4 regions of the Neorhizobium sp. LMR1-1-1.1 genome follow, and region 3 is predicted to be linked to each of the others. Evidence: predicted binding sites of a transcription regulator. Region 3 holds the regulator's gene; each other region holds the start of a gene.
The links. The regulator PhoB, encoded in region 3, activates phosphate uptake and scavenging genes when phosphate is short. The targets are predictions, from matches to a motif close to TGTCATNNANCTGTCAT.
Positions count from the first base shown of each region.

Region 1: a site for PhoB is predicted at 1,401-1,417, ahead of MRBLMR1_RS24945 (inorganic diphosphatase). Genes of this name have one in related genera too.
Region 2: a site for PhoB is predicted at 2,853-2,869, ahead of MRBLMR1_RS04095 (DUF47 domain-containing protein). Genes of this name have one in related genera too.
Region 4: a site for PhoB is predicted at 2,609-2,625, ahead of MRBLMR1_RS27300 (alkaline phosphatase). Genes of this name have one in related genera too.

Region 1 is NZ_JBEGHE010000047.1:323,110-327,639, reverse strand. Features, by position in the region: gene MRBLMR1_RS24950 (esterase-like activity of phytase family protein) at 1-582, opposite strand, end outside; gene MRBLMR1_RS24945 (inorganic diphosphatase) at 757-1,356, opposite strand; gene MRBLMR1_RS24940 (autotransporter domain-containing protein) at 1,508-3,571, opposite strand; gene hupB (DNA-binding protein HupB) at 4,040-4,318, opposite strand; gene lon (endopeptidase La) at 4,510-4,530, opposite strand, start outside.
Region 2 is NZ_JBEGHE010000001.1:866,067-870,596, forward strand. Features, by position in the region: gene MRBLMR1_RS04075 (AraC family transcriptional regulator) at 1-572, shown strand, start outside; gene MRBLMR1_RS04080 (trans-3-hydroxy-L-proline dehydratase) at 583-1,614, opposite strand; gene MRBLMR1_RS04085 (AAA family ATPase) at 1,739-2,266, shown strand; gene MRBLMR1_RS04090 (NUDIX hydrolase) at 2,273-2,800, opposite strand; gene MRBLMR1_RS04095 (DUF47 domain-containing protein) at 2,905-3,549, shown strand; gene MRBLMR1_RS04100 (inorganic phosphate transporter) at 3,549-4,530, shown strand, end outside.
Region 3 is NZ_JBEGHE010000025.1:408,403-412,932, reverse strand. Features, by position in the region: gene MRBLMR1_RS15180 (aspartate aminotransferase family protein) at 1-818, opposite strand, end outside; gene MRBLMR1_RS15175 (GcrA family cell cycle regulator) at 1,223-1,762, shown strand; gene MRBLMR1_RS15170 (PACE efflux transporter) at 1,962-2,396, shown strand; gene phoB (phosphate regulon transcriptional regulator PhoB) at 2,468-3,151, opposite strand; gene phoU (phosphate signaling complex protein PhoU) at 3,181-3,894, opposite strand; gene pstB (phosphate ABC transporter ATP-binding protein PstB) at 3,942-4,530, opposite strand, start outside.
Region 4 is NZ_JBEGHE010000069.1:65,968-70,497, reverse strand. Features, by position in the region: gene MRBLMR1_RS27315 (alpha/beta hydrolase) at 1-293, opposite strand, end outside; gene MRBLMR1_RS27310 (dihydrodipicolinate synthase family protein) at 655-1,563, shown strand; gene MRBLMR1_RS27305 (IclR family transcriptional regulator) at 1,695-2,489, shown strand; gene MRBLMR1_RS27300 (alkaline phosphatase) at 2,677-4,431, shown strand.

The DNA of each region.
Region 1 (4,530 bases), on a different contig from region 3:
CTTGATGCTATCGCAGGCAGGAACTCCGTTTTTCAACGAGACGATCAGAAGTTCGCCTGCCGGAAGTTGCGGCAGGGCGCCGTCATTCAGGTCTTCGTCACGCTGGTTTTCGATGGCGATGGCGGCAAATGTGCCATCCGGCGCCACGACGACAGAATCCGGCTGGCCGCCTAGATCGCAGGTTGTTTCAAGTTTTTTCGAAGCAATATCGATGACACCCAGTTGGCCGGCCGGCTTCGTCAAGTCTTCGGTCTTGTCGATGGTGATGAGTGCCTTCGGACCGGCTGCAGCAACCGAGTTCGGTTCGCCATCTATGGCGATGGATCCACCTGCCTTCGGGGCCTTGGCGTCGGTGATGTCGATGAAGCCGATCGTGCCTCCCGGCGCGTCGGAATAGATCAGTGTGTTGCCATCCGCAGTCGCGGTGATGATTTCCGACGATGTCGCCTTGTCCTCGCCCTTAGGCAGGTTGGCGGCGACCGGGAAAGAAGCGATACGGTTAAAGACCTGCTCGGCGCTGGCGGGAGCTGCCACCGAGGCAAGAAGGATTGCCGTCAAGGCGGCGCGTGTCGAGAATGTCATGGGAAGCCCTCCGTGAAACCACAGGTGGGCTTTTGGGCCAGCCGCATGACACGACAATGACAATTTCATCATCATGAGTTGTATTATCGGCTGATTGAGCCCGCAGCATTCATCGCAATAGAAAAGGCCGGGCAAGCCCGACCTTTTCTATTGCGTAATCGGAAGTGGAGCAGATCACTTCTTCTTGGCGTTGTAAGCCTTGATGGCTTCCGAAACCTCACCCTCAGCATGCGCAGCGTTGTCAAAGCCGTTAAGCTCGACAGCCTTGCGGCCAGCCGGAAGCTGTTTGTAGACGCGGAAGAAAGCCTGAAGGCGTTCCTGCTCGATCTGCGGCAGATCGGTGATTTCCTTGATGTTATCGTAGGTCGGGTCGATCTTGCTGGTCGGTACGGCAACAATCTTGTCATCGACCTCGCCGCCATCGATCATCTTCAGAACACCGATCGGGCGAACCTTGATGATGGCGCCCGGAACGACTGGCTCGCGGGTGTAGACGATGGCGTCGAGCGGATCGTTGTCGCCACCGAGCGAAGAGGTGATCGAGCCGTAGTTGCCCGGATAAACGACCGGCATGGACTGGTAGCGGTCAACCACGACATGGCCGGTCTTGGCGTCGATCTCGTATTTGGTGAAGCTGCCCTGCGGGATCTCGATGGCGACGGCGAATTCCTTGCCGTCATCGGTTTTCTGCGGATAGTCGAGATAGGAAACGTATTCGGCAGAAGCTACGCCCGCGGTAACGAGAAACGCGGCGGCAGTCAGAAGCAATTTCATGGCAGGCCCTTTTCATGATGAGACGTCCCACCTAAGCGAGCTCTGTGACAACGCCGTGACAGATTCCCGTCTACAAAGTTTACCTCTCATACTGAAAAGGCCCGGCATAAACCGGGCCTCGTCCATCGCGAGTATTCCTTAAAAAATCGGCTCAGAACTTGACCGTATAGTTGCTGCGCAGCCAGACGGTCGGGTCCTGCCCCTTCGTCGTGGCGTTGACCATGAAGGAAGCGACCCCCTTGCCGAGATCAAATTCGGCGCCGAGACCGCCACGAGCCCAGAACTGCTGCAGATCCTGACCTTCGAGACTGAAGTCGCTGATCCCGGTCAACGTGCCGCTCGTAGCCGTCGAGCGGTTTTCGAACTGGTAGTCAAGCTCGGCCTTGGCCAGCAGACGGACAGTGTCGTTCAGCGGACGAACGAAATCGGCACCGAGACGGGCGATCGTCGAATGATCGCTGCTGCCGTCGAATTCGACCGGGAAGGAGCCGCCGGTTTCCGTATAGGCGTCAACCTTGGTATGCGCATAGGAAAGGCCGACATAGGGGGTGACAGCCGTGTTGTCGATCGTCACCGCATTCAGCCAGTCGAAGCGGATCTTGGCGCCCCAGGTTTCGGCATTGGTGTCACCTTCGGAATAGTCGGTCACTGCACCGCTCAGATAACCGCGATGGCTATCGATGCTGCTACGTCCCCAGTAACCACCGACCGTCACGTAAACGTTCTTGCCGAGATCGGCGGAGACTTCCGGGGAGAGATAGAAACCGCGCTGGCGCACATCACCGCCGGCATCGAGATCCTGATCGGTATAAGTACCACCTGCCGCGAAGCGCGCCGTCACACCATCGGCAATACCGTAACCGAAGCCGAATTCGCCAAGAGCCAGGCCGCCATCGGCGTGATCGCTGTTGTCATAACCGCCATCGATCGTGCCCCAGACGGATCTCTGGCCGGCGGTCAGCAGATTGCGCATCGGCGCTCCCTGCGCACCGAACATGATTGTGTCGGCACTGTTGACACCGCTCTGAACGATGACGTTGTTGGCCATCGCGACAGTCGGGAAAAACTCGGCGGTATCGATGATACCGCTTCCGCCTTCGCAGACGTCAGCGTTGCATTCGTTGCCGCCTTCCTCGCCCTGGCTTTCGATGACACGCGCGATATAGGTGGAGCCGGTAGTGGTCTCGCCGATGATGACATTGCCGTCAGCCGATACGAGATCGGCGGTTTGCGTCATAGCATCGCCGATGGTGGCACCTTCGGCTGCCAGCCAGTCTTCGACAGTCACCATGCCGGTCGCCTGCGTCCAACGAAAGCCGTGGCTCGTGGACTGGGCGTCTGTTGCCGATCCGACCACGACGCCGCCGTCGGCATTAACCGCACTCGCCGTGGATGAAGTGCCACCGAGAGTTCCGAGATCGGTCATCACGTCTGTTGACCCGACATACCGGTAGGCGTGAGACGACGTGTCGCCGGTCAGGTAGGAACTGCCGACCAGAACATTGCCATCGCCGCTCATTGCGTTCAGGAACGTGTAAGAACCGCCCAAGCTTCCGATGTCGACCATCTCGGTCTCTTTAGTCCATCGGAATACGTGGTATGGCGACGACGAGGATGTATATCCAGATCCGGCGACCACCGATCCGTCGTCGCTGACAAAGTCAGCGCTGGAGTTGTCATAAAGCGTATCGATGTTCTCCATCGTGCCGCTGTCTACAGTCCATCGAAATGCGTGATAATTTCCGTCTAGTGTGTCGGCCTCGCCGACAACAGTTTTCCCGTCGGTGCTCACAGCGTATGCGTACGAATCCCGCCCACCAAGCGTGCCTAGACCGATCATTCCCTCAGAATATGTCCAGTAAAAAGCTTCGGCCATGAAGCTCATGACGCTTACGTATCCCGCAACGGCGGTTCCGTCGCCACTTACAGACTGAGCAAAGCTACCGGTGGTGTCAGTGTCAACTACACCCAAGTCGACGAAACCATTCGCTGCAGTCCATACGAAGGATGTCTTGCGACCGGTCACGGCATCAGAATAGTAGCCCGTCACGGTCTTACCGTCGGCGCTCAAACCACTCAAATTGAGATAGGTGACGCCGGACGGTGGCGTGATTGACTGAATGTCGCCGGTTGCTGTCGATATAAGTGAATAGGTGTAGGTCCCGGCATTCTGGTCGTAATCAGTTTTGAGTACGACCGAACCATTACTGCTCAAACCGATAACTTCGGGTCCGGAGGCAGCATGTGCAACGGAAGCAACACTGACCATAGCCGAGAGAGCAGAACTCGCAAGAAGACAAAGGGTCTTTGATTTAAGAAACATTTCTGGATGACTCGCTGATCGTTTAAGACGGATGCCGTCAGCGACGCCGAGATATGAAATGCCTCATAAAAATAAGAACTAATCATATTTCTAAATTAAGAATCGCTTGTGCCCCCACTGACGAATTGGCCGTGATGCACTCGATCTGACAAGTAGTTCGAAATCTACCGGCCGGCGTTTCTCTGACAAATGACAACAAAGCGGAAGCACTGTTGCCGGGCGGCACCACTGCCCAATAACCGTTAATTGTTGCAAGTCCGCAGCATCCACCGGGAGTGGAGATGATGTGTTATGCAACAAAAAACCCCGGAAGTTATCCGGGGTTTTAAGACCATGGCAGGGATACTGCCCGGTGAAGTCTTACTTGCCGTTTACGGCGTCCTTCAGGCCCTTGCCGGCCGAGAACTTCGGAACGTTGCGAGCCGGAATATCGACTTCTGCGCCGGTCGACGGGTTGCGGCCCTTGGAGGCTTCGCGGCGGGATACGGAGAAGCTGCCGAAGCCAGCGAGGCGAATGTCGCCGCCGTTCTTCAGTTCGCCCTGTACGGTTTCGAATACTGCGTCCACGGCGGATGCGGCGTCAGCCTTGGAGAGACCAGCCTTTTCGGCAACTGCGGAAACCAGCTCGTTCTTGTTCATGTTTCCATCCCTTTCTACGGTTTTGGAACGACTCGATTAGTCGGCGCCGACAATAGTTTTGCGTCGGTGCTTGGCAACCCAAAAGCTCTGAGATCGCCTGAAAAACAAGGGGTTTCATGCATTTTTCACAAAAAAAGCCGGCTTTCGCCGGCTTTCTCCACAATTCAAACTCGGTTGACCCGAGGGATCGCTCAATGGGCGATGCCTGTCAC
Region 2 (4,530 bases), on a different contig from region 3:
AAATTGCAGCGCTGGTTACGGCGCATGGCGATATCGGAGCAGGCCAACCGCGAAGCCTGATCTCAAGCCGGATGGATGCCGGTATTGCGGACGTGTTGCTGCGATTGCTGACGGCGCTTGGCGATCCCATCGAGGTTACCGTTCTGGGGAGCGGCATTCTTCGCGAGCTTCATTACCGGGTGCTTGTCGGCCCGCAGGGCGGCGCGATGATCGCGGCTCTGCAGCAGGACGGGGCAGCAGGACGCGTTGTCCGAAGCCTCAAATTTCTCAGGGAGAACTACGGCGCAGGCATCTCTGTCGTAGACTTGGCGAGCAATGCCGGGATGAGCGTGCCGTCCTACCACAGTCATTTCAAGGAGCTGACCGGCAGTAGCCCGATACAATATGTCAAGGCGATGCGGTTGCACGAGGCGAGGCTGATGATTGCGCGCCGCGGCAAGATCACCGACGTGGCCACATCGGTCGGATACGCGAGCACCTCGCAATTTGCGAGAGATTTCCGGCGACATTTCGGACGCACCGCGTCTGAGGAAATGAAGTGGGTTCGCCATCATCTGGGTGAGGTGGAGTGAGGACGATTACCTATGTGAGCATCGGCCAGGTATCGGAAAGCTTGTAGCCGCCGGGGAAGGGGTCGGAGGGATCGAGCATCAGTTGAGAGGTGCCGCTTATCCAGGCACGGCCGGTGATCGAGGGGATGATGGCCTTGTTTCCGGCGATTTCCGTTTCCCTGACGATCTTTCCGACGAAGCGTGTGCCAATGATAGAGATGCCGGTCAAGGTTTCGCCTTCCTTCATCTGGCCGCGTGCGTGAAGCAGGGCCATGCGTGCCGAGACGGCAGTGCCGGTCGGAGAGCGGTCGATCTTGCCGGGCTGGATGGCGACGACGGATTTCGCCGTGAGTTCGCCGTCCTCATGATATGTTTTGCCGGCAAACAGGCAGAAGGAGATGTGGTTCCAGCCGATGTCTTCCGGATGCGAAAAGCCCAACTGCCGGTTTGCCTCATTGGTGATCCTGATGCCGGTTTCGGCGATCAGCCGGGCATTTTCTGGAATGAGATCGATGCCGATCTCGTCGGGATCGATGACAACAAAACTGTCGCCGCCATAGGCGGTATCGACCGTGATGGTTCCGAGGCCCGGGACATCGAGCGATGCGCTGAGCTTCTGGGCAAAGCTCTTGACGTTGGTGACGGTGATCCGCTCGGCCTTGCCGTTCCTGCATTCGGCCTCGACCTCGACCAATCCCACCGGAGCTTCCAGAACCATTTTCGTCACGGGTTCGGTCATCGGGATGATGCCGCTGTCGAGAAGGACGGTGGAGACGCAGATGGAGTTCGATCCTGACATAGGCGGCGTGTCTTCCGGCTCCATGATGATCCAGCCCATCTGGGCTTTCGGGTTCTTTGGCGGCACGAGAAGGTTGACGTGGCGGAAGACGCCGCCGCGCGGTTCGTTGAGAACGAAATTCCGCAAGGTCTGGTCTTTTGCGATAAAGCGCGACTGTTCCCAGATCGTATCGCCCGGAGGCGGTGCGACACCACCGACGATGACATCACCGACTTCGCCTTCCGCGTGACAGGTGACGATGTGGATGATCTTGGATGAACGCATTGCTTTGTCCTTGGGGAAGTAGGGTCGCTTTTTTCAGAAAAGCCAAAATGGAAGGCGTTGGCTTTCCGCATTCGAAAATATGCTAGCCAGCAACGGCTGTCGCGACAACATGTGGAGGATATGCATGAACCGGTTCGTGGTGATTTCCGGATGTTCCGGTGGAGGCAAGTCGACGCTTCTTGAAGAACTCGGTGCTCGTGGATTTTCCGTGGTCGAGGAGCCGGGACGACGGATCGTCAGGCAGGAGATGCAAGGCGAGGGGAGAGCGCTGCCCTGGGTGGATCTTGCCGCCTTTGCGCGGCTGGCGATCGATATGGCGGTTGCCGACAGGCAGGCTGCTGCCGGGAATACAGGCTGGACGTTCTTCGATCGCGGGCTGGTCGATGCCGCCGTCGCATTGGAACAGGTGACCGGAGAGCCTATGGTCGAGCGATTGAATGAGATCCATCCGTATCATCCGACGGTTTTCATGACACCGCCGTGGCCGGAAATCTATGAAGGGGACGCCGAGCGGCTGCATTCGCTTGATGATGCGGTTGCGGAATATGAACGCCTTGCCGCAGCTTATCCCAAACTCGGCTATGAGGTGATGATCCTGCCGAAGGTCTCTGTTGTCGAGCGTGCCGATTTCGTCCTTTCCGCTCTGGGTTGAGCGGCGCTATTTCTTCTTCGGCTTGAAGTCGATGATCAGCGATTTGAGTTCGACTTCACGGACGCGATATGCGGCTTCACTGGGTGAAAGCCAGACAATCTCACGCTGGCCACGTTCCTTGAAGTCCTTCTCCACCTCCGCCACTTCGACTTGAAAAACGTCGACGACACAGGGCGCAACATCGCCATTGTCCAGCCATTTGAGATAGGTGTAACGGCCGACCGGCTTTTTTCGCGCTCCCCCGCGCACACCTGCTTCCTGCCAGGCTTCGATCTCTGCTGCCTCATGCGGCTGTTTCTTCTTCATCGGCCAGCCCTTGGGAATTACCCAGCGACCGCTGTCCCGCGAGGTGATGACAAGTATCTCGATGGCGTTGCCATCACCCGCCCAGCGAAAGCAGAGCGCGCCGTATTGCTGGCGAAACTCACCGCTGAAAAGCTTCTCCGGCATCTGTGCGAGTTGCTGCAACAGTGTCCGCGGCTTCGGGCTCTGTTTGGTGTTTTGCGACTTCTTGTCTTTGTTGACAGGTTTCATGCTCGTTTAAATGCCGATTTTTGCGGTTGATTCCAGCCGTCCGATGGCTTTTATGACGGTTTTGTGACGGCCCTGATGTTGGTGCCGCAGCAGGGATTATTGCCATGATGAGTATTTTCCGGAAGTTGATGCCGCGCGAAGACAAGTTCTTCGACATGTTTTCCGAACATTCGCGGACCGTCGTGGAGGCGGCCGAAGCGCTTGGCGAGCTTCTCAACGGAAAGGATGTCGAGGCGAATTGCGAGCGCATCGTCACACTCGAGGATCGTGCGGACGACATTACCCGCGACGTACTGCTTGCGGTTCGTCGCAGCTTCATCACCCCTTTCGATCGCGGCGACATCAAGGATCTGATCCAGTCGATGGATGATGCGATCGACATGATGCACAAGACGGTGAAGACCATTCGACTGTTCGAGCAGTCGGAGTTCGATCCCTTGATGCGGCAGATGGGCGAAGAGGTCGTCAAGGCGGCGCATCTCGTTGCGGAAGCCATCCCGCTGCTCGATAAGCTCGGCGCCAATGCGCAGCGGCTCAGCGCGATTGCGGAAGAGGTGATGCGGGTCGAGGGTCGCTCCGATGATCTGCATGACCAGGGTCTCAAGGATCTGTTCCAGCGGCACGGCGCTTCCGGCAATGCCATGGCCTACATGATCGGCAGCGAGATCTACGGCGAACTCGAAAAGGTCGTCGACCGCTTCGAGGATGTCGCCAATGAGATCAGCGGTATCGTGATCGAGAACGTTTGATGGACCTGACACTCGCCTTTCCGCTGCTGGTCGGATTGATCGGCATCGCGCTGTTCTTCGATTTTCTCAATGGCCTGCATGATGCGGCAAACTCGATCGCGACGATTGTCTCGACCCGCGTGCTGAAGCCGCAATATGCGGTGGCCTGGGCCGCCTTTTTCAATTTCATCGCCTTCATGTTCTTCGGCCTGCATGTGGCCGAAACGCTTGGAACCGGCATCATCGATCCGGGCATCGTCTCGCCTGCGGTCATCTTTGCGGCGCTGATGGGAGCGATCATCTGGAATATCGTCACCTGGATATTCGGGATCCCGTCCAGTTCTTCGCATGCACTGGTCGGCGGTCTGATCGGCGCCGGGCTTGCAAAGGTGGGGATTTCCTCGATCGTCTGGGGTGGCTTCCTGAAAACCGCGGGTGCGATCTTCCTGTCGCCGGCAATCGGGTTTTTCCTGGCGCTGGTGCTGGTTCTTACCGTCTCCTGGATTTTCGTGCGCCAGACGCCGTTTGCGGTCGACCGGACCTTTCGCATCATGCAGTTCGTTTCCGCCTCGCTCTATTCGCTCGGCCATGGCGGCAATGATGCGCAGAAGACGATGGGGATCATCGCAGTGCTGCTGTTTAGCCAGGGTTATCTGGGGTCGGAGTTCTACGTGCCCTTCTGGGTGGTCATCACCTGCCAGTCGGCCATGGCGCTCGGCACGCTGTTCGGCGGCTGGCGGATCGTTCACACGATGGGATCCAAGATCACGCGGCTGAACCCGATGCAGGGCTTTTGCGCCGAGACGGGTGGCGCGCTGACCCTGTTCGGTGCGACCTGGCTTGGCATTCCGGTTTCGACCACCCACACGATCACCGGCGCGATCGTCGGTGTCGGTGCTGCGCGGCGCGTCTCAGCGGTGCGCTGGGGGCTTGCCGGCAATATCGTGATCGCCTGGATCGTGACCATGCCGGCTGCGGCCCTGATCTCCTATCTGACCTATC
Region 3 (4,530 bases):
GTGGTGCCGTGGATGCCGGGCTTCATGCCGGATGCGGCTTCTGCCGTTGCAAGGCATGCGCCGAACGGGAAGCCGCCGCCAATACCCTTGGCGATCGCCATGATGTCCGGGGTGATGCCGGCCCATTCATGGGCAAAGAGCTTGCCGGTACGGCCGACGCCGGTCTGAACTTCGTCGAGGATCAAAAGAAGACCCTTTTCGTCGCAGATGCGGCGCAGCTCGCGCATGAATTCCTTCGGAACCGGACGCACACCGCCCTCGCCCTGGATCGGCTCGATCAACAGAGCGCCGGTGTTCTCGTTGATCGCAGCGTTCAGCGCATCGAGATCACCGAAGGGCACCTGATCAAAACCCTGAGCCTTGGGGCCGAAGCCTTCCATATATTTTTCCTGGCCGCCGGCTGCGATCGTTGCGATCGTCCGGCCGTGGAAGGCACCTTCAAAGGTGATGATATGGAACTTTTCCGGGTGCCCCTTGGAATAGTGATAACGGCGGGCCGTCTTGATTGCGCATTCCAGCGCTTCCGCACCCGAATTGGTGAAGAAGGCCTTGTCCGCAAAGGTTGCGTCGACCAGACGGCGCGCCAAGCGCTCCTGCTCCGGGATTTCATAAAGATTGGACAGATGCCAGACCTTCTCGGCCTGCGATTTCAGCGCTTCGACCAGATGCGGATTGGCATGGCCGCAGGACGTGACAGCGACACCCGCACCGAAGTCGAGATATCGCTCGCCGCTTTCCGTCACAAGCCAAACGCCTTCGCCACGCTCAAAGCGCAGCGGGGCCCGGGCAAAGGTGTCGAAAAGCGCAGATTCAGCCATGGCGGCTCACTCCTAATGCATCCGATTGCGGATATTCAAAAAATCAAAATGCCGCCCTCGGGGCGGCCGCGGCACTATCGCCACTCATCCATGTGATGTCAACAAAACTCACGGAAATCTGGGGTTTCAAGGCATTTTGCTGCAAGGACGCAACCCTGCCGACAGCTGTGACAAAAATGACTCTCCCGGAAAGCAAGTTGGGGAAAACCGGGAAATCGATTCGTGGCGATTCCGGGGACTCTTGTCACGGAGTCTGCGGACCTCTAGGTTAAAGATCAATTACTAGACTGCATGCGGCGGAACTAGTCACCAAAAGCATAGATATAGTGCCTGTTGCGAGATGTATCGCGCGACATTGGTGAGGGATTCTGCATGCCACCAACGTTCAAAGGCGGAGAACGGGCATGAACTGGACGGACGAGCGCGTTGAAAAACTGAAAAGGTTGTGGTCGGAAGGCTTGAGCGCCAGCCAGATCGCCGCACAACTTGGAGGCGTAAGCCGCAATGCCGTGATCGGCAAGGTCCATCGCCTCAACCTGCCGGGCCGCGCAAAGGCGGGCGGCACAATCGCGACGAACCGTACGGCAAAGCGCCCAGCAGCAACTACTTCCCGTCCCCAGCAGACATTCGCCACCCGTCCGGCAGCACGCCCGGTCGCCCGTCCGGTCGGCGCAACCGCGCTCAAGGAAGAGGTCGAGTTCGAGGCTTCGCAGGAACTGGTCTACCGTCCCGCTTCCAACGTTGTCCTGCCGATTTCCCGCAAGCTGGCGCTGACCGAATTGACCGAACGCACCTGCAAGTGGCCCGTCGGCGATCCGCTGACGGACGATTTCCACTTCTGTGGCTGTGAGTCCCCGGATAATTCGCCTTACTGCACCTACCATGCGAAGCTCGCCTACCAGCCGGTCAACGAGCGCCGCCGTCCGAGCGCTGCACGGGCGTAAAGTTCGGCACCATAAACAACGATCAAGCGGGCTTCGGCCCGCTTTTTTGTTTGCCGTGCTGCGGGTTCTGCAAGGCAGCCTTGCCCGCCTGCGCCTTGCCTCCTGCGCCACAAACACCTATCTGAAAAGGCGTGAGGACGACCTCCCCCAGAATGGGCATTGATGCCGGGACGACCCGGATAACCCAATGGGGTATAAAATGCGCACGACACGCGACCGTATTCGTCACGCAATCAGCTTCGAAATCATCGGGCTTGCGATTTTCACACCGCTCGCCTCTTTCGTCTTCGGCATACCGGTCGAACATATCGGTGTCGTCGGGATCGTTTCGGCAACGCTGGCGACCGGCTGGAACTATCTCTACAATCTCGGCTTCGACCACCTGATGCAGACGTATCGCGGCGGTACGCAGAAAACCATGGCGCTGCGCGTTGCACATGCCGTGCTGTTCGAACTCGGACTGCTGATCGTGCTCATGCCGTTCATCGCTTGGTATCTGGGCGTGAGCCTGATGCAAGCTCTGGTGATGGATATCTCGTTCGCCCTGTTCTACCTAGTCTATGCGTTCTTCTTCAATCTGGCCTACGACCGGATCTTTCCGCTGCCTGAGTGGCAGGAAGAAGGCAAGGCCTGAAATGCTTCAGCCCGAGGCGGATGACCGCACTCGGGCTTAGAAACCTGCATTCCAGATCTTAATCCTGCAGATCAGGATTCCATCGAATAGCCGGCACCGCGAACGGTGCGGATGACATCCTGCATGTTGGAGAAGTTCAGCGCCTTGCGCAGGCGGCCGACATGCACGTCGACGGTGCGTTCGTCGACATAGATATCGTGGCCCCAGACGCCATCGAGAAGCTGGGAGCGCGAGAAGACGCGGCCGGGCGAGACCATGAGGAATTCCAGGAGACGGAATTCGGTCGGGCCAAGGCGCACTTCACGGCTCTTGCGGTGAACGCGATGGGTCTCGCGATCCAGTTCGATATCACCGCATTTCAGGACGCTGGAGAGAACCTCCGGCTTGGCACGGCGAAGCATCGCCTTGACGCGCGCCATCAGTTCCGGCGTAGAGAAGGGCTTGACGACATAGTCGTCGGCACCGGTCGCCAGACCGCGAACACGTTCGCTTTCCTCGCCGCGCGCTGTCAGCATGATGATCGGCAGGCGCTCAGTCTCTGGCCGCATGCGCAGGCGCCGGCACAATTCGATGCCGGAAACGCCGGGCAGCATCCAGTCGAGAACCAGAAGATCCGGAGCACGCTCCTGAAGCCTGATTTCGGCCTCATCACCTCTCAGAATGGTTTCGACCTCGTAGCCTTCGGCTTCGAGATTATAACGGAGGAGGACGCTGAGCGCCTCCTCGTCTTCCACGACCGCAATTCTCGGCTGCATACTAGATACACTCCATCAGACAGGCAAAATCAGTCAGCAATCGCGCCGACGGTGTTCGCCGTATCGTCCTTGGGACGCTCGCCTTCCGGCACAGCACCCGTCGTCATGTAGTAGATGGTTTCCGCGATGTTGGTCGCGTGGTCACCGATACGCTCGATGTTCTTGGCGCAGAACAGAAGATGCGTGCAGGTGGTGATGTTGCGCGGATCTTCCATCATGTAGGTCAAGAGTTCGCGGAAGAGCGATGTGTACATGGCGTCGATTTCTTCATCGCGCAGGCGGATCGCTTCGGCCTTTTCGGCAGAACGGCTGGCATAGACGTCCAGCACTTCCTTCAATTGAACGGCAGCGAGATCGGAGAGGTGTTCCAGACCGCGGGCGAGTTTGCGGGGAACGCCATGGCCCTGAACCGCAATGACGCGCTTGGCGGTGTTCTTGCCGAGATCGCCGACGCGTTCCAGGTCGGCTGCGATGCGCAGCGTCCCGATGATTTCGCGCAGGTCGGCAGCCATCGGCTGACGCTTGGCGATGGTGACGATCGCCTTGTCCTGGATCTCGCGCTCGGCGTGATCCAGGATCACGTCGTCGGAGATAACTTTCTGGGCCAGGGCAGAGTCACCATTGACCAGAGCGCGCACGGCATCGCCGCACATCTGTTCTGCAAGGCCACCCATTTCCGAGATGCGGCGGCGCAGATACTTCAGTTCTTCGTCGTAGGCCGACAGGATATGACTTGATACCATCTCTTTGTCCTCAAAATCCGTAGCAGCGGGCAACAGGCAACGGCCAATCAGCCGAAGCGGCCCATGATGTAATCCTGGGTGCGCTGGTCATCCGGATTGGTGAACATCTTGTCCGTGTCATTCTCTTCGACCAGCTGGCCGAGGTGGAACATGGCGGTACGCTGGGATACGCGGGCGGCCTGCTGCATCGAGTGGGTGACGATAACGATCGTATAGTTGGCGCGCAGTTCGTGGATCAGTTCCTCGACCTTTGCGGTGGCGATCGGGTCGAGCGCCGAGCAGGGTTCGTCCATCAAGATGACTTCCGGCGAAACTGCAACCGCACGGGCGATGCAGAGACGCTGCTGCTGACCACCGGACAGGCCGGTGCCGCCTTCATGCAGGCGATCCTTGACTTCCGCCCAGAGGCCGGCGCGCTGAAGGCTTGCCTCGACGATCTGGTCCATATCCGCCTTGTTGCGGGCAAGACCGTGGATGCGCGGGCCATAGGCGATGTTTTCGTAGATCGACTTGGGGAACGGGTTCGGCTTCTGGAACACCATGCCGACGCGGGCGCGAAGTTCCACGACGTCGATTTCCTTGTCGTAGATATCATCTTCATCAAGGGTGATCTTGCCGGTGACGCGGCAGCCCTCG
Region 4 (4,530 bases), on a different contig from region 3:
TCCCAGGCTCGGCGCATCGCATTATAGGGCTCGTCCGAAGGATAACCGATGGCTGCAACGACGCCCCAACCGACATTCGTTCCCGTGGAATAGGGGGCCTGAGTAACAAGGCTCGCTACCGCGAAGGGAAAGGTGGCATTGCCGTCGGTCGTCACCAGAAGCGGCCATCCCTCCGCAGGCGGCTCGCCGGTCGGAATTGAAAGGAAGATCCGATAGGGTTCACCACCCTTTGCGGGCATCAGATCGAAAAAACATGTCCCGGGCATCGCATAGACTTGTGTCCCCTCGGTCATGCTCTCTCCCATCAGTCAATCGTGCATCACGTAAGTGATCGCTAGGGGATCGATCGAATGGCTGCAAGCCACCCGGGATAAATCTTGACAAGAAATCACAGGTATTGAGCGGTCATTTCAATCGCCAAGGCGGATGGGCAGGATGACTACGGCTGCCCCTCAGCACCCGATCAGTGCCCGCAATCTCCCCATGGTGCGACATACAGCCTCGCAATGGCATTTGCCAAAGCCGGACAGTGGCACTTCGGCTACGCTGAAAATTATCGGAACGTCGTTCTATAATATAGAACATATGAGAAATTTCTAACGTCCAACCATTTCGCATGTTCCGATATCGCTTTTGACAAAAGGAGGTTTGTTAATGTCCAGATTGATGAAATTTTCCGGCATCATTCCACCCGTACCCACGGTCTTCAAAGATGATGGCAGCTTTGACACGGCCGGCATGGCACTGGTCATTGACCATCTCGTCAATGCAGGCGTGGACGGCATGTTCTTCCTCGGCACCGGGGGAGAGTTCTCCCAGATGTCCCATGAGGAGCGTCTGGCGCTTGCCGAATTTGTCGTCGGTTACACTGCCGGCCGCGTGCCGGTACTGATCGGCACCGGCAGCACCAATACGCGCGAGGCAGTCACGCTCAGCCGGCACGCCCAGTCGATCGGCGCCAACGGCGTCGTGGCCATCAATCCCTACTACTGGAAGGTGACGGAAGAAAACCTGTTCGGTTACTTCTCCGCAATCGCCAACGCGGTCGAACTGCCAGTGCTGCTGTATAATTTCCCGGCGCTTACCGGCCAGGATCTCCATCCTGCCTTCGTCAAGCGGCTGGTCGATGCACATCCCAATATCGTCGGCCTTAAGGATACGATCGATTCGGTGGCGCATCTGCGAGACATGGTCGATATCGTGAAGGGCGCACATCCCGAATTCAGTGTCTTCTGCGGCTATGACGATCATCTGTTGAATACGCTGCTTCTGGGCGGTGACGGCGCCATTTCTGCCAGCGCAAATTTCGCGCCGAATGTTTCGACGGGCATTTATCGCGCAGTCAAGGACGGCGATCTTGCAAGGGCCACCGCTCTCCATCGCACCATCCTGCAGCTGCCGCGCATCTACAAGGTCGATGTGCCGTTCGTCGGCGTGGTCAAGGAAGCGATGAAAGCCTGCGGGCTGCCGATCTCCTCCTATTCGCTGCCACCGGCAGCGCCGCTCAGCGAGGAGAAGATTGCGGTGGTCCGTCGCGTGCTCACCGATGCGGGCATCATCTGAGCCTGCCTTGGCGAGATCGGAACCATCGAAGGGAACCGCCTCCCGGCTGGTTACCGCGAGCCGGGCCATATGTCGCGCACCTGCAAGACAGCCGGAACTGTGCTAGACATCATTCAATTTCAGGCGAGCCGGTGGACATCGGCTTGCTCTCATCCCAGCGGGTAAGCATGCCGATCATCCAGTCCGTAGACAGAGCACTGCAGATTCTCGACCTGTTCGACGATCAGAACAGGGAGATCAAGATCACGGACATCAGTATCCGGACCGGATTGAACAAGAGCACGCTGCATGCGCTGCTTAAGACCATGCAGGCGCGCGGCTACATCGACCAGAATGAGGATAACGGGCGTTATCGCCTGGGGATGAAACTGGTCGAACGCGGCAATTTTGTCATCAGTTCGATAGACATCCGCAAGATCTGCAACAGCTTTCTTGTCAGCCTCTCCGAACAGACCGGCCAGACGGTGCATCTCGGCATCCTCGATGGAAAGCATGGCGTCTATATCGACAAGGTGGAGGGGCAGGCAGCCGTCATCACTTATTCACGGATAGGTCGGCAACTCCCGCTTCACTGTACGGCAATCGGCAAGGTGCTGGTTGCCTTTCAGGATCGGGAGACCCGAGAGCGCATCCTGACAGGATATTCCTACGAGGCGGCGACACCGCGTTCCATCGGCAGCGAAGCAGCCTTTGTCAAAGAGGTTACCAGCGTTCGTGAGCAGGGATATGCGATCGACGACCAGGAACATGTAAAAGGCGTGCGCTGCACCGCCGTGCCGATCTTCGACCACAAGGGTAAGATTGCCGCAGCCATCAGCCTCTCCACGCTCACGCCGATCGTCAACAATCGTGACTTCGAACGTTACATCGGCCTGTTGAATTCCGTCAGTAGCGAAATTTCTGCTCTGATCGGGCACCGTTCCTAACGCGAGCCGGCCTGCTTGGCTTGCCACGGTATGGACGGGTGATCCAGGCAACTGCATTTCACTGCCACCGGAAATTTGAGGCTGGGCGTCGAGACATCGACCAATCATTACTGTGGGCAAGTCATCCAACTGTCACATGGCGGGACTAGGAGGGGGCGTCGTTTTTTCACATGTCCGTGAGGGGAATATGCGCAAACTCTTTTCCGCCTTGGTCGCTACGACCATTCTCGCCGGCGCCGCTCAGGCTGCCGAAGTCTACCCGCTCGATCGCGCGACGATCCTGACTGGTTCGCCGTTCGATTTCAAAGTCGAGTTCGATAAAGTCGTAAAGCCGGAAGACGTCAAGATCACCGTCAACGGCCAGGATTACAAGGCAGCTCTCAGCAAGGAAGCTGAGTTCGTTGCCGAAGAGAAGAACAAGGACAAGGTCCTCGGTTCGGCCGTCATCCTGCGCGGCGTGACACTTGCAAAAGCCGGCGACTACAAGGTTGAAGTTGCCGCCGGCAGCGAGACCAAGAGCATCACCTGGAACGTCTACGGCACGCCGGAACAGGCCAAGGCCAAGAACGTCATCTTCCTGATCGCCGACGGCCTGTCGGTTGCTCACCGCACCGCTGCTCGCATCATGTCCAAGGGCATGACCGAGGGCAAGGCCAATGGCCGCCTGAACATGGACGACGTTCCGCCGGCAGCCTTCATCGGCACCTCGGCCACCGACGCCGTCGCCACCGACAGCGCCAACACCATGTCGGCCTACATGACAGGTCACAAGACCGCCGTGAACGCCATCGGTGTTTATGCCGACCGTACTCCTTCCTCGATGGACGACCCGAAGGTCGAAAACATCGCGGAAGCGCTGCGCCGCCAGACCAAGAAGTCGATCGGCATAATCTCGACCGCCGAACTGCAGGACGCAACGCCGGCAGCCGTCGTCGCCCATACCCGCAAGCGCGGCGACAAGGCCGAAATCAACGGCATGCTGTTCGACGTCAAGCCGGACGTTCTGCTCGGCGGCGGTTCCGCCTACTTCCTGCCACAGGCAACTGCCGGCTCGAAGCGCAAGGACGACAAGGACTATATCGCCATGTTCAAGGATGCCGGTTACACGCTGGCAACCAGCAAGAGTGAACTTGCAACGGCTGCCGGCACCAATACCGGCAAGATCCTCGGCCTGTTCCACACCGGCAACATGGACACGACGCTTGACCGCGAGTTCCTGAAGAAGGGCACCGTCGGCAAATTCCCGGAACAGCCGGGCCTCGTCGAAATGACCAAGGTTGCTCTCGACAACCTGTCGAAGAACCCGGAAGGCTTCTTCCTGATGGTTGAAGCCGCAAACGTCGACAAGATGTCCCATCCGCTGGATTGGGATCGCGCTGTCGTCGACACGATCGAATTCGACAAGGCGATCGGTGTTGCGCGCGAATTCGCCGCCAAGAACCCCGACACACTGATCGTCGTTACCGGCGACCACACGCACGGCGTTTCCATCATCGGCACCGTCGATGACGAAAAGCCGGGCACCGAGATGCGCGAAAAGGTCGGCACCTATGCCGAAGCCGGCTTCCCGAACTACGAAGACAAGGACGGCGACGGCTACCCGGACAAGGTCGACGTATCGCGTCGCCTGTTCCTCAACGCCAACAACGGCCCGGACCATTACGAAACCTTCCGCCCGAAGCTTGATGCTCCGTTCGTTCCAGCCATCCAGAACGAAAAGAAGGAATATGTCGCCAACGAAGCCTATAAGGATGTGCCCGGCGCAGTTCTCGTAACCGGCATCATCCCGAAGAGCGCAGACAGCGGCGTGCACGCCGTTGACGATATCGTTCTGCAGGCAGAAGGCCCCGGCGCCGAAGGTTTCCGTGGCTATATGGAGCAGAGCGACGTCTACAAGGCTCTCGCCGAAGCTTTCGCGCTTGGCGCAAAGCAGACCAACTAAGACTTGAAAACAATGAGGGTACGCCGCCGTGGCGTGCCCTCATCGTATTTTTCCGGGTTGAGCTGTCCCTGGTTTTGCCCGGCTTGCATTGTCCGCCGT